Regions from separate parts of the Neobacillus sp. NPDC097160 genome, predicted to be linked through region 1. Evidence: riboswitches for the same ligand, from Rfam matches in the RefSeq annotation. Region 1 holds a riboswitch; each other region holds the start of a gene.
What was found. A riboswitch is a leader RNA that binds a small molecule or an ion and turns the genes downstream of it on or off. The one in region 1 is predicted to bind S-adenosylmethionine.

Region 2: another riboswitch for S-adenosylmethionine. It lies ahead of mtnK (S-methyl-5-thioribose kinase); the one in region 1 lies ahead of ACIQXV_RS18785 (methionine biosynthesis PLP-dependent protein).
Region 3: another riboswitch for S-adenosylmethionine. It lies ahead of metK (methionine adenosyltransferase); the one in region 1 lies ahead of ACIQXV_RS18785 (methionine biosynthesis PLP-dependent protein).
Region 4: another riboswitch for S-adenosylmethionine. It lies ahead of ACIQXV_RS01450 (methionine ABC transporter ATP-binding protein); the one in region 1 lies ahead of ACIQXV_RS18785 (methionine biosynthesis PLP-dependent protein).

Annotation. Positions count from the first base shown of each region.
Region 1 covers NZ_JBIWDU010000013.1:109,952-113,094, reverse strand. Annotated here, with positions in the region: gene metC (cystathionine beta-lyase) at 1-556, opposite strand, end outside; gene ACIQXV_RS18785 (methionine biosynthesis PLP-dependent protein) at 556-1,668, opposite strand; SAM riboswitch class I at 1,809-1,925, opposite strand; gene ACIQXV_RS18780 (YveK family protein) at 2,249-2,983, shown strand; gene ACIQXV_RS18775 (CpsD/CapB family tyrosine-protein kinase) at 2,970-3,143, shown strand, end outside.
Region 2 covers NZ_JBIWDU010000017.1:94,315-97,457, forward strand. Annotated here, with positions in the region: gene mtnK (S-methyl-5-thioribose kinase) at 23-1,207, opposite strand; SAM riboswitch class I at 1,308-1,467, opposite strand; gene ACIQXV_RS22255 (carbon-nitrogen family hydrolase) at 1,534-2,319, opposite strand; gene ACIQXV_RS22260 (pyridoxal phosphate-dependent aminotransferase) at 2,438-3,143, shown strand, end outside.
Region 3 covers NZ_JBIWDU010000023.1:59,185-62,327, reverse strand. Annotated here, with positions in the region: gene pckA (phosphoenolpyruvate carboxykinase (ATP)) at 1-630, opposite strand, end outside; SAM riboswitch class I at 894-1,032, shown strand; gene metK (methionine adenosyltransferase) at 1,234-2,433, shown strand; gene asnB (asparagine synthase (glutamine-hydrolyzing)) at 2,694-3,143, shown strand, end outside.
Region 4 covers NZ_JBIWDU010000001.1:335,222-338,364, reverse strand. Annotated here, with positions in the region: gene ACIQXV_RS01460 (MetQ/NlpA family ABC transporter substrate-binding protein) at 1-110, opposite strand, end outside; gene ACIQXV_RS01455 (methionine ABC transporter permease) at 128-802, opposite strand; gene ACIQXV_RS01450 (methionine ABC transporter ATP-binding protein) at 792-1,805, opposite strand; SAM riboswitch class I at 1,898-2,003, opposite strand; gene ACIQXV_RS01445 (zinc-binding dehydrogenase) at 2,743-3,143, shown strand, end outside.

The DNA.
Region 1 (3,143 bases):
GTTTTTGATAAGAAGGAGTCAGGAACGTGTTATCGACAAAGGTTAATGCGCCCGTTTCCTTTGCAATAAGGCTGATTGCCTTAATGTCGGTTACCTTCATCAATGGATTCGAAGGTGTTTCCACATAAAAGGCTTTTGTATTATGCTGAATCGCTTGTTTCACTTCATCAATATTGGTCATATCGACAAACGTATGGTCAATGCTAAGCCGTGAAAGAACCTCTGTCACCATCCGGAACGTACCGCCGTATACATCCTCGGTAATGACAATATGATCACCGGCAGAAAGGAGGAGAAATGCCGTTGAAATCGCGGCCATACCTGATGAAAAGGCAAATCCTTTTAACCCGCCTTCGAGCTCAGCAATTACGTCTTCAAGTGCTTCCCTTGTCGGATTTAAACTGCGGCCATAATCGTACTTCCCAAATTGATCGAAATCAGACTGGTGGAAGGTGGATGCATGCTGAATCGGCACACTAACCGCTCCAGTTGTTGGATCAACTTTATGCTTATTATGAAGGAGCCTGGTTTCAAAGCTAAATTCTTCATGTGCCATTATGCAATCACTCCTTCATTGAGATGGGTAAAAGCACCCTCAAGGTCAAAAATTATATCCTGTGCATCTTCAATCCCAACGGAAAAACGCAATAAGCGATTGTCCACGCCTGATTGAATCCTGATTTCTTCTGGAATATCGGCATGCGTCTGTGTCGCCGGGTACGTAATAAAGCTTTCCGTTCCACCCAGACTTTCCGCAAACGTAATCAGCTGTAAGCCTTGTAAAAATGGATTAATCCATGATTCTTCTTTTAGCCGGAAAGAAACCATTCCGCCGCGGCCCGGGTAAAGCACATCCGTCACAGCATCATGTCGGGAGAGGTATTCCACGATTTCCTGCGCATTTTTCTCATGTTGTTTCATGCGAAGCGACAAGGTTTTCATGCCGCGCATTAACAGCCAAGAGTCAAAGGCACTTAGGACACCGCCGGCCCCGTTATGATGAAAGGCCACGGCTTCACACAGTTCTTTTCCCTTCGCGACAATCAGCCCAGCTAAAACGTCATTATGACCGCCTAAGTATTTTGTCGCGCTATGGATGACAATGTCGGCACCAAGAGCGATTGGCTGCTGTAATAGTGGAGTATAGAAGGTATTGTCAACAATTAGCAATATGCCGTGTTTCTTGGCAATGGCGGAAATAGCGGCAATATCAGATTCCTGCATAAGGGGATTGGTTGGAGTCTCGAGAAAGATCGCCTTCGTTTGCGGTGTAATCTTGCTTTCCACCTCATCCGGACAACACGTATTAACATATTGACACTTCAAGCCCCATTTTTTATAGCCTTGTTCTAATAAGCGGTAAGTGCCGCCATATAAATCTTCACTTACTAACCATTCATCACCCGACTGGAATAAGGAGAGGATCGTAAAAATGGCCGCCATCCCTGAGCTGCAAGCAAATCCCTGGTCACCGCATTCCAAATCAGCAATGGTTTTTTCAAGGAGCTGGCGCGTTGGATTCCCTGTCCGTGAATAGTCAAACCCAGTTGATTGCCCAATTCCATTGTGCCTGTAAGCCGTTGAAAAATAGACAGGCGGATTCACCGTTCCTGTTGCAGTGTCACTGCGATTTCCAATTTGGGCAAGTTTCGTATCAATTTTGTACATGATGCACTCTCCTTATTAGTAAACTATAAATATTGGTTTTCTGTTTTACTTTAGCGCTACAAGGTGCTAAAGCCTTTAGATAAATAAAAAAAGTCTTCTATAAGAAGAAGACTTTTGTAAGCACGACCAAAGTGTCATTCTTCTTATCTTGCAAATTAGCAGCTAATTTGCAGGACTTAGCACCTTTTCAATGGGTGAAACCATTGATGGTTGCTGAGGCGTCGCAGGGCCATTCCCTCAACCTCTCTTGATAAGAAATTAATATTTAGATTATTTATAAAATTTACTACAGTTTGGCGGAAGTGTCAACTTGTTTTTCTAACTTTCGGATATGTTTAAAATGTGGCGACATCGCAATTGTTAATATTCAGATTATTTTTAGAAAATTTATCTAGTTATATTGACATGTTCTTTATAAAGAACTAATATTATGGATATAAAGCAGTATTTAATAAATAATGGAAAGTTGACCGCTAATTTAAGTAGACCCATAGTCTTTTTAGCATGAAAATGTTCTTTATTTGAAACGTTATTCGTTGTATCAACAGTAGTATTTACTGCATATAATTGGGAGGCTTTTATGAATCGTATCGATGTAATGAACAATTTGCCGAAAAGAAAAGCCAAGGACATAGATTTAAAAGAACTTTTTCTCGTAATAAAAAGAAGACTTTGGTTAATTATTGTCATAACCATAATCACAACAGGATTAGGTACTTATTACAGTCATTCAAATAACACACCAATATACCAATCCTCTTCAAGGATTATTATCGGAGCAAATCCGGAAGATAGAAATACCATGCAGGTAATTATTAAAGATTCAACCATTTTAGATAAAGTAGTCAAGGAACTAGGATTAGCTCAGTCAGCTGAAGGGTTAGCTGGGCAAATTACTGTTTCAAGTGTTGATAATTCACAAGTTGTAAGTATTAGTGTCACGGATACAGATCCGAATAGGGCGGCGGATATTGCTAATAAAACTGCGAGGGTTTTTAAACAGGAAATTAAAACAATTATGAATTTTGATAATGTTCGCATATTATCTGATGCCAAGGTAAATCCATGGCCAATAAATCAAAGTCAAAATAAGTTGATCATAATCGGCTTTATTGCCGGATTAGTCATCGGAATTGGTTTAGTGTTTTTGTTAGATTCCTTGGATGATTCTTTAAGGTCTGAACGTGAAGTGGAAGAAATGCTAGGACTTCCTGTTTTGGGAAGAGTTCCGAAAATGCATAAAAGGAATTTGAAAAAGAAAAACTTTAAGCAGATTGGATTAGAAGGAAGGGGTGAGACGATTGGCTATAAGTAAAGTAAAAGACAGTGCAGTGACAAAAAAAAGGCCATTAGTTGCTTATACCCATCCAGAGTCTATTATTTCTGAACAATACCGCATGATTCAAGCAAATATTAAATTTGCAATGATTGATAAAAGAAGTAGAACCTTCTTAATCACTTCTCCTAGTAAAGGG
Region 2 (3,143 bases), on a different contig from region 1:
ATCCGGATTGCTTTTATTGGGATTACAATACACCATGGACTTTTTCAATGAAAGAGGGGACGTCGGTGATTTCTTTTCGTTGTTTAATTAGGATTTTCCCTAGTTCTAATGTCGTCCGTTTGGCTGCTAATCTAATTTGTTCATCTTCAATACTATCTAAATCTGCAACATGTGCGAGTCCAATCGTTCTTCTGATTAATTCGCAGCCGGCAAATCCAATGGAATCCTCAAAAAACTTTGATAAATTATAGCCTAAGAATGTATCAGTTTTAGCAGAAAGCTCTTTATTTTCTGTATTCCAGAGACGTGAAAACTCGTCTTTAAAGACACTCCATACTGTTTCAATATGACGAATAAAGTGATCACGTTTTGAATCGTTCGCAATAACCTCGAAGAGAAGATTCGCAAATACTTGGCCAATATCAAAACCGGCAGGGCCATAGAAAGCGAACTCTGGATCAATGACCTTTGTATCTGAATTGCCTGCAAAAATGCTTCCGGTATGCAGGTCACCGTGGAGGAGAACTTCTGCCTGTGTTAAAAAGCTTCTTTTCAACACATTTACATGAAACTTCAGTTCCGCGTCTTGCCAAAGAGCTTCGACGTCAGTCCGTAAGCTATCCTCAAATTCGTTTGTGTCCGCATCAAAATAGGGATCAGTAAAAATTAAATCCTCGGTAATTTTGCAAAGCTCCGGATTGATAAACTTTTGCACCTGCGCTTTTTTTGCAGCGGGGCCTAAGCCATAATCTGACGTATAGAATAGTGTTTTGGCGAGATATTCGCCCAAATGTTTAGAGATTAGCGGGTATGTTTCCCCGTTAATAAATCCCGTTCTAGCAATTAAAAGATGGGAAAGATCCTCCATTACAGTGACGGCTAGCACGTCATCTGTAAAATAAACCTTGGGAACGTAATCTGGTGCAAGCTGCCCAAAAGTCTTTAAGGCATCTGCTTCAATTTTGGCCCTTTTTAAAGTTAACGGCCAGCTTTCGCCAACGACTTTGGCATAAGGAAGAGCTTGTTTAATGATAACGCCTTTTCCACCCTTCACATCGACTATATGAAAAACTAGATTTAAATTACCATCACCAATCTCCCTGCAGGATAGTTCTGCATTTTCAGTGAAAATAGGTAGACTTAATGCCAATTCGATGGCGGCAGGTTCAGTTAATGGCTCGTATGACGTTTGCTTAAGTTGACTCATAATAAATTCCTCCTTGTTATGGAGGCTTTAAAAGTGCAATAAGGCACTAAAAAAGCCTCTTTCTCATCTGAAAGAGGCTAGAAGACATTGTCTATCACACCTCTTATCTCTCAGAAAGATTATCCTTCTGTTGGAATTAGCACCGTGCCATATTGGGAAAATAACCCCACGCGTTAACTGCGCCCCATTTAAAAAAATGGAGATCCGGTCGGTTGCTGGGCTTCAAAGGGCCAAATCCCTCAGCCAGCTCGTGATAAGAGTAAAGCTATTCAATATGGTAAAAATAATAACAGTTTCATAAATATAGTGTCAATATATTTTGAAAATTATTTATAAAACCGTGGTTTTCTATCTTCAAAAACTGGAATCTTCTTACGGATTTCCTTTACTAGCGCCACATCAATCTCGGTGGATAAGATTTCTTCCTTTTCCCCAGCCTCTGCAATCACTTCTCCCCAAGGATCAATTACCATCGAATGTCCGGCAAATTGATTATTCGGATCGCTACCAGATCGGTTGCAGGCAATCACATAACATTGATTTTCAATTGCCCTCGCGATTAAAAGAGCACGCCAATGCTCCAAGCGTAGTAAAGGCCATTCGGCAACAACGAATAATGCTTCCGCTCCTTCTGAAGTATGTGCACGAATCCACTCAGGAAAACGGATATCATAACAAATAACACCTGCAAACGACTGATCTTCAATCTGAAATAATCCTTTTTCAGCACCGGCTTGCAGATAGAGATGCTCATCCATTAGTTTAAAAAGATGTAGTTTACTATAGCGATGAGCAAGCTGGCCATCTTTTGTAACAATAAGCAGTGTGTTCATTACCCCGTTTTCTTCACGGTTTGCCACAGAGCCTCCTACAAAATGAACATGAAATTTCTTTGCCGCATTTTGGAGAAATTCAATCGTTTGCTTGGCATCTTTGTCGGCAATCTCATCAAGTCGTGTTAAGTCATAGCCTGTTGTCCACAGTTCTGGAAGGACAATGATATCAGGGTGCTCATTCATTGCTTTTTCAATTAACCTTTCAGCAGATTGATAGTTTTTTAAAGGGTCACCAAAGGAGATATCCATTTGTAGACAAGTAATTTTTAATTTCACAAATCTTCACCTCTTAAGAAATTTCGGAATTTTATCTTTACAAGCTGATATAAAAGTTATAACATTTATCACTAGAATTTCAAATGAATTTTGAAAACTAATAAAGCAGGTGAAATAGATGAAGCAATTTCCATCATCAGAACTTTTAAATAGTCTGCCAAAACAGTTTTTTGCAGGGCTTGTGAAGAAGGTTGGGGAATATATTGCCGAGGGACATGATGTGATTAATTTAGGTCAAGGTAACCCTGATCAGCCGACCCCATCACATATTGTTGCTAAGCTTCAAGAAGCGGCTGCAAATCCTCTGAATCACAAGTATTCTCCGTTTCAAGGACATCGATATTTAAAACAAGCTGCGGCGGATTTTTATTTTAAAGAATACGGGGTAACAATTGATCCGGATAAAGAAGTAGCCATTTTATTTGGCGGCAAAGCAGGACTAGTAGAAATACCCCAGTGCTTGTTAAATCCAGGTGACACCATTCTCGTACCCGACCCGGGTTACCCTGATTATTTGTCTGGAGTCGCACTGGCAAACGCGGAAATGGTAACAATGCCATTAAGAGAGCAAAATCATTTTTTGCCGGATTTTAATGAACTTTCTGCTGATATTCTTTCAAAGGCAAAATTAATGTTCCTCAATTATCCAAACAATCCGACAGGAGCTACGGCCACTTCAGAATTTTTTGCGGAAACAATAAAGCTGGCAAGTGTGAACAATATTTGTGTCGTTCATGATTTTGCCTATGGCGCAATCGGGTTTGATGGTGAAAAACCATTGAGCTTCCTGCAGGTTGAAGGAGCAAAAGAAGTTGGGATTGAAA
Region 3 (3,143 bases), on a different contig from region 1:
TTCAGGCAGCAAATAATTCATGACTGAAAAAATGGACTTTTTCATTTCCCCAGCATACTCAGTGCCGCCGATTAAAACAATTTTCCGTTCAAACGAAATGATAATAAAGGTTTCCGAGTTCGTACCATCAACAGCAGGATTGGCTTTAAAATTGGGTGCAGAAATAACCGTAAATCCGCCATCATGTGAAAGTAACTCATCTTCAGATGGGCGAATGAATAACTGATGTACGAATAAATTATGCCACGCATATTCATTGACCACCTGGATGGGTAAGCGGGATTTTTTATCAGCTCCAGCAAAGCCTTTAAATACAAAAATTTCATTTTGTTGTTTTAAGTACTCAAGAACCTTATAATATAGGCTAGTGAACACCGCTTCAGAAATTGGCTGATTCGTCGGTCCCCAAGCAATTTTATCTTTCGTTGCCTCTTCCATCACAATAAATTTATCCTGCGGTGAACGACCTGTATATTTGCCAGTAGAGACGCGAACGGCTCCCGTTGCGGTTAACGTTCCTTCATTGCGGGTTAAGATTTTTTCGACTAATTGGGGAACGGATAATTGTAATTGAGCATTACTTTCTTGTAAAAGTTGATTTAATTCATTTGGAATATGAACAGAATTCATTTACGGAAACCTTCCTTTATTTTGGTTTTTATTATCATAATATTGATAAATAGTATAACACATTTAGAGAAATAGTCTACACTATTAAATGAATTTAGGTTACATTTTATACATTATTCAAATAATTTATAATCAGTCATGACAATAATTTAGATTATGAATAAATAATGAAATCTTCCTTCCTCTACTCCCTGAAAATTTCTTGAAAAACTTATTGACAGTACTCATCATTTTAGCGTATCATTCTGATTTGAACGGATACTCTCTTATCCCGAGCTGGTGGAGGGACAGGCCCAATGAAACCCAGCAACCTGCAATACGAAAAGAATGACCGCTTAACAGGTCCTTTTCAAATGCGAAGGTGCTAATCTGACGCAAGGCTTCAGCCTTGAACGATAAGAGTGAAAGGCCCGGAACAACCTTTCCTCATTATGGTAAGGTTTTTTGTTTTGTATAAGTCCTTTTATGAAAAGAGTTTCTAATAAAAATCCTTTGTTTATTTCATACTAAGGGAATGAGTACCGTATCAATTCACGAGGTTCGAGAAGTATTCCTGTAACCTTCATAAAACCTCGATGATCTCATATGATAGGAGGAATTCAGATGTCAACAAAACGTCGTTTGTTCACTTCTGAATCAGTAACTGAAGGTCATCCGGACAAGATCTGTGACCAAATTTCTGATTCCATTTTAGATGCCATTTTAGAAAAGGATGCAAATGCCCGTGTTGCTGCTGAAACATCGGTAACAACCGGATTAGTTCTAGTTGCCGGCGAAATCACGACTTCTACTTACGTGGATATTCCAAAGATTGTTCGTGAAACGGTTAAAGGTATTGGTTACGATCGTGCTAAATATGGCTTTGATTCCGAAACTTGCGCTGTGTTAACTTCCATTGGTGAACAAAGTCCTGACATTGCCATGGGTGTTGATCAGGCCCTTGAAGCACGTGAAGGATTAATGTCAGATGAAGAAATCGAAGCAATTGGAGCAGGTGACCAAGGCTTAATGTTTGGTTTTGCTTGTAATGAAACCAATGAGCTTATGCCTCTTCCAATTTCACTAGCACACAAGCTTGCTCGCAAATTAACAGAGGTGCGTAAAGATAAGGTTCTTGAGTACCTTCGTCCAGATGGGAAAACGCAAGTAACCGTTGAGTATGATGAAAATGACAAACCGGTTCGCATTGATACCATCGTTATCTCAACTCAACATAATCCGGAAGTAGGGTTAGAGCAAATTCAACGGAACTTGAAGGAATATGTCATCAATCCGGTTGTTCCACAAGAACTTATTGATGAAAATACAAAATATTTCATTAACCCAACAGGCCGTTTCGTTATTGGCGGGCCACAAGGGGATGCCGGTTTAACTGGCCGTAAAATTATTGTTGATACGTACGGTGGCTATGCTCGCCATGGCGGCGGTGCCTTCTCCGGTAAGGATCCTACAAAAGTTGACCGTTCTGCTGCCTATGCAGCACGTTATGTTGCTAAAAACATCGTTGCAGCTGGCCTTGCTGACAAAGTCGAAGTTCAGCTAGCCTATGCCATTGGTGTGGCACGCCCAGTTTCGATTTCTATTGATACGTTTGGCACTGGAAAGGTAAGTGAAGATGTTTTAGTTGATCTTGTAAGTGAAAACTTTGACCTTCGCCCAGCAGGAATCATTAATATGCTTGACCTTCGCCGCCCAATCTACAAGCAAACAGCTGCATACGGCCATTTTGGACGTACAGATGTTGACCTGCCTTGGGAGCGCACTGATAAAGCAGAGGCTTTACGCGGGCAAGCAAATTTATAAAATAGAAAAGCGAAAGCGCCTCGGCGCTGCAGCTAGGCAATAAAAGCAGTGGGAGTTGCATATTTAATGTAACTCCCGTTTTTATTTTTTCGTCTATTTTCTTGTTCAGTAAATGGTTAACTGGAATAAAATGTTTAAGTAGGCCAAAAGAAGTGAAAACTGAAGATACTTTAATTTCCTATTGTTCACAGTGCATTTTTTATAAAAAAAGTGGTAGTATTAGAGAGGTTTTATTTTTAATGGAGTAGGTGAGGTACATAATGTGTGGTTTTATCGGTTGTGTACACGACAAAACACAAAACTATAGTGACAAGCAAAAACAAGAATTTAAAAATATGAATGATATTATCACCCATCGCGGACCGGATGATGATGGCTTTTATTATGATGATCATATTCAATTTGGTTTTCGCCGCTTGAGTATTATTGATATTGAGAGCGGCCATCAGCCGTTAACGTATGAAAATGAACGCTACTGGATTATTTTTAACGGTGAGGTTTACAACTATGTTGAGCTACGTGAAGAACTTCTTAAAGAGGGCTTATCATTTGCGACGAGCTCCGATACAGAGGTCATTATCGCCCTTTATAGTCATTTAAAGGAAAAAGCGGTGGAAAAACTGCGTGGGATGTTTGCCTTTACCATTTGGGATAAGCAAGAACAGACGCTTTTCGGGGCACGCGACCCGTTTGGAATCAAACCGTTTTTC
Region 4 (3,143 bases), on a different contig from region 1:
ATATCCTTGGATTTGGCATTTGCCTTATCACTGCTTTCTGAATTGCTGCCGCAAGCTGCTAACGCCCCTACGACTAAAAGTAAAACCATTGCTAAAAACCATTTTTTCATGACATTTTCCTTCTCTCTTATTTTCTTTTATCAACAGATTTGGCTACGAAATCACCAAGAAGCTGAACAAACTGAACTAAATTAATTAATATAACAACAGTCGCAATCATGATGGTATTATCGTAGCGATAGTAACCAAAGCGAATCGCTAAATCACCGATTCCGCCGCCGCCCACTGTCCCCGCCATCGCCGAAAAGCCAATTAAACTAATGAGTGTTAAGGTAATACCGGAAATAATCCCCGATCTTGCTTCAAGGAGGAGGACATCCTTAATGATCATCCATGGAGTAGCACCCGCAGCAATCGCTGCTTCGATGACCCCTTTATCAATCTCTCGTAATGCCGTCTCGACAATTCGGGCAAAGAATGGAATCGATGCCACCGAAAGCGACACGCTCGCGGCAGTTGGCCCTATCGTTGTCCCAACGAGAAAATTGGTTAATGGAATCAATGCTACCAACAAGATAATAAATGGAATCGACCGAATTAAATTGACGATAAAACCCATGCAAACTTGAAGTCCGCGATTTTGCAAAAACAATCCTTTGTCCGTGACATATAAGAGAATTCCCACTGGCAGGCCAATGGCAATGGCAATCACTAAAGAGATGATGATCATATAAATCGTTTGGACAAAAGCTGTATTAATATCAGGAATCAGTTCTAAAAGATGCTGAAAATCAAAGCCCATCGCGTAACACCTCCACTTGCGCTGCCCGGTCTTCGATATACTGAAGCGCCGTGCTTACTTCCTCCTTCTGCCCTTTCAGTTCCATAATAAAGATGCCCAGCGGCAATTCTTGAATATATTCAATCGAACCATGAAGGAAGTTCCCTTTTACGTTAAATTGCTGGAGCATATCGGAAATGACACCCTCACCGGCGACTTTCCCCTTGAAGGTCACTTTTATGATCGGACCCTCACAATTTTTTAAAATGGCTTCCGGAACATCAAAGGACACGACACTTTCAATAAATTCCTTTGTCAGTTCGGCCCGGGGGCTGGCAAACAGGTCATACACCGCGCCCTCCTCAATGACCTTTCCATCCTGCATGATCGCCATGCGGTGGCAAATTTCCTTGACCACATTCATTTCATGGGTAATGAGCACAATGGTGATATCGAGTTCCTTATTGATTTTTTTCAATAGATTCAAGATCGACTTTGTTGTCGTTGGATCCAATGCAGAAGTCGCTTCATCGCATAAGAGCACCTTCGGATTATTGGACAAGGCCCGAGCGATCCCAACCCGTTGTTTTTGTCCCCCGCTCAGCTGTGCAGGGTAAACATCCCGTTTATCCGCAAGCCCGACGGTTGCCAGCAGTTCTTCGACCCGTGCTTTGATTTGGCTTTTTGGATAGTTGGCAGCTTTCAAGGAAAACGCAATATTCTCAAACACTGTTTTTTGGCTGATTAGGTAAAAGTGTTGAAAAATCATCCCAATTTTTAACCGTGCTAAACGCAGCTTCTCCCCTTTTAATTGGGTAAGATCAGTGCCATCCACGGTAATCGCGCCTGAAGTAGGCCGCTCCAACAGATTGATACAGCGCAAGAGCGAACTTTTTCCAGCGCCGGAATAGCCGACAATCCCGTAAATTTCCCCTCTTCGAACGGAGAGCGAAACCTCATCAACACCTTTTACCGTGCCATTTTTCGTTTTATAAACCTTTGTAAGATTCTGAATCTCAATCATATGCTGACCTCTTTTTTTATATCCAATAGTTTTGGAAAAATTAAAATGCCCCTTTCAACTGAAAGAGGCATCGAAATACAAACGGATATTTCGACTTATCTTTCAGAATGAAAGTCATTCTGCAGGAATTGGCACCTTCCCAAAAAGGGGGTTGCCGGACGTCATAGGGCCTTGTCCCTCGGTCGCTCGCGATAAGTGTTTATGAGTTTATTAAGATAGTTTAGATATTACTAATCTATTTTTATTTTGTCAATCATCTGAAAATAGTATTCCACCTTAGTAAAACGCTTCCATTCCTATAAAATCAATCAATAAAGTAGGATTAAAAATATTTTGAAGTAGGGGGACGGTTCTTTCACTTCAAAAACGGCGAATAACGATGAATTACTAAGAAAGCGATGGGAAACATCGCTTACATTGGGAATGTTGTCGTTTTCAATCCAATTGTTTCCGTTTTCAGCAAGATTGTCTAAATACACCATATCCTTGATAATAAAGGTATCAAATCAATAGGAGGAAATAAATATGAAAAAGTTATTAGCAACCATCATTGAAAAAATCGAAAACAACCACGAATACCTTCCCTTTCATCTTGTAGAACCAGTTCGTCCCATCTCAAAAAAATAATGAGCTGGGATGTTTTTTTTTTGCAAAAATAATTCTCCAATTCGTCCTCATGAACCCCTCATATGGACAGTACCACCAATTCCTTTGCTAGTTTTGTCCTCATGAACCCCTCATGCGGACAGTTTCACCCATTCCTTTGCTAGTTTCGTCCTCATGAACCCCTCATGTGGACAGTTTCACCGATTCCTTCACAAGATTCGTCCTCATGAACTTCACATCTTTTCTCAATTTCTTTTAAAATTTCATTTTTCAGATTATGATTATTATATTGAGTATTTTTATAAACGTAATTGGAAAAAGGAGTGATTGGATGAAAGCCATTATTCATGCTGAGAAAACGGGTTTTGATGGATTATCGTGTCGTGAAACAGAAGAACTGCGTCCACAGGCGGGGCAGGTACGCGTACGCCTGAAGACCGCAGGCTTAAACCATCGTGATTTGTTCGTGCTTCAGCGTCATAAACCTACGGAACCACCACTTATTATCGGTTCGGACGGTGCTGGAGTTATAGATGCTGTCGGTGAGGGTGTCGTCGGACTTCAGGCCGGGGATGAAGTCATCATAAATCCAAGCCTTAGGTGGAGAGAAAAAAGTCCGGCACCCCCAGAAGAATTTGACCTTCTTGGCTATCCAGACAACGGTACCTTTGCGGAGCAGATCATCATTCACGCTGAGAATGTCGTGCAAAAACCTCAGTATTTAACTTGGGA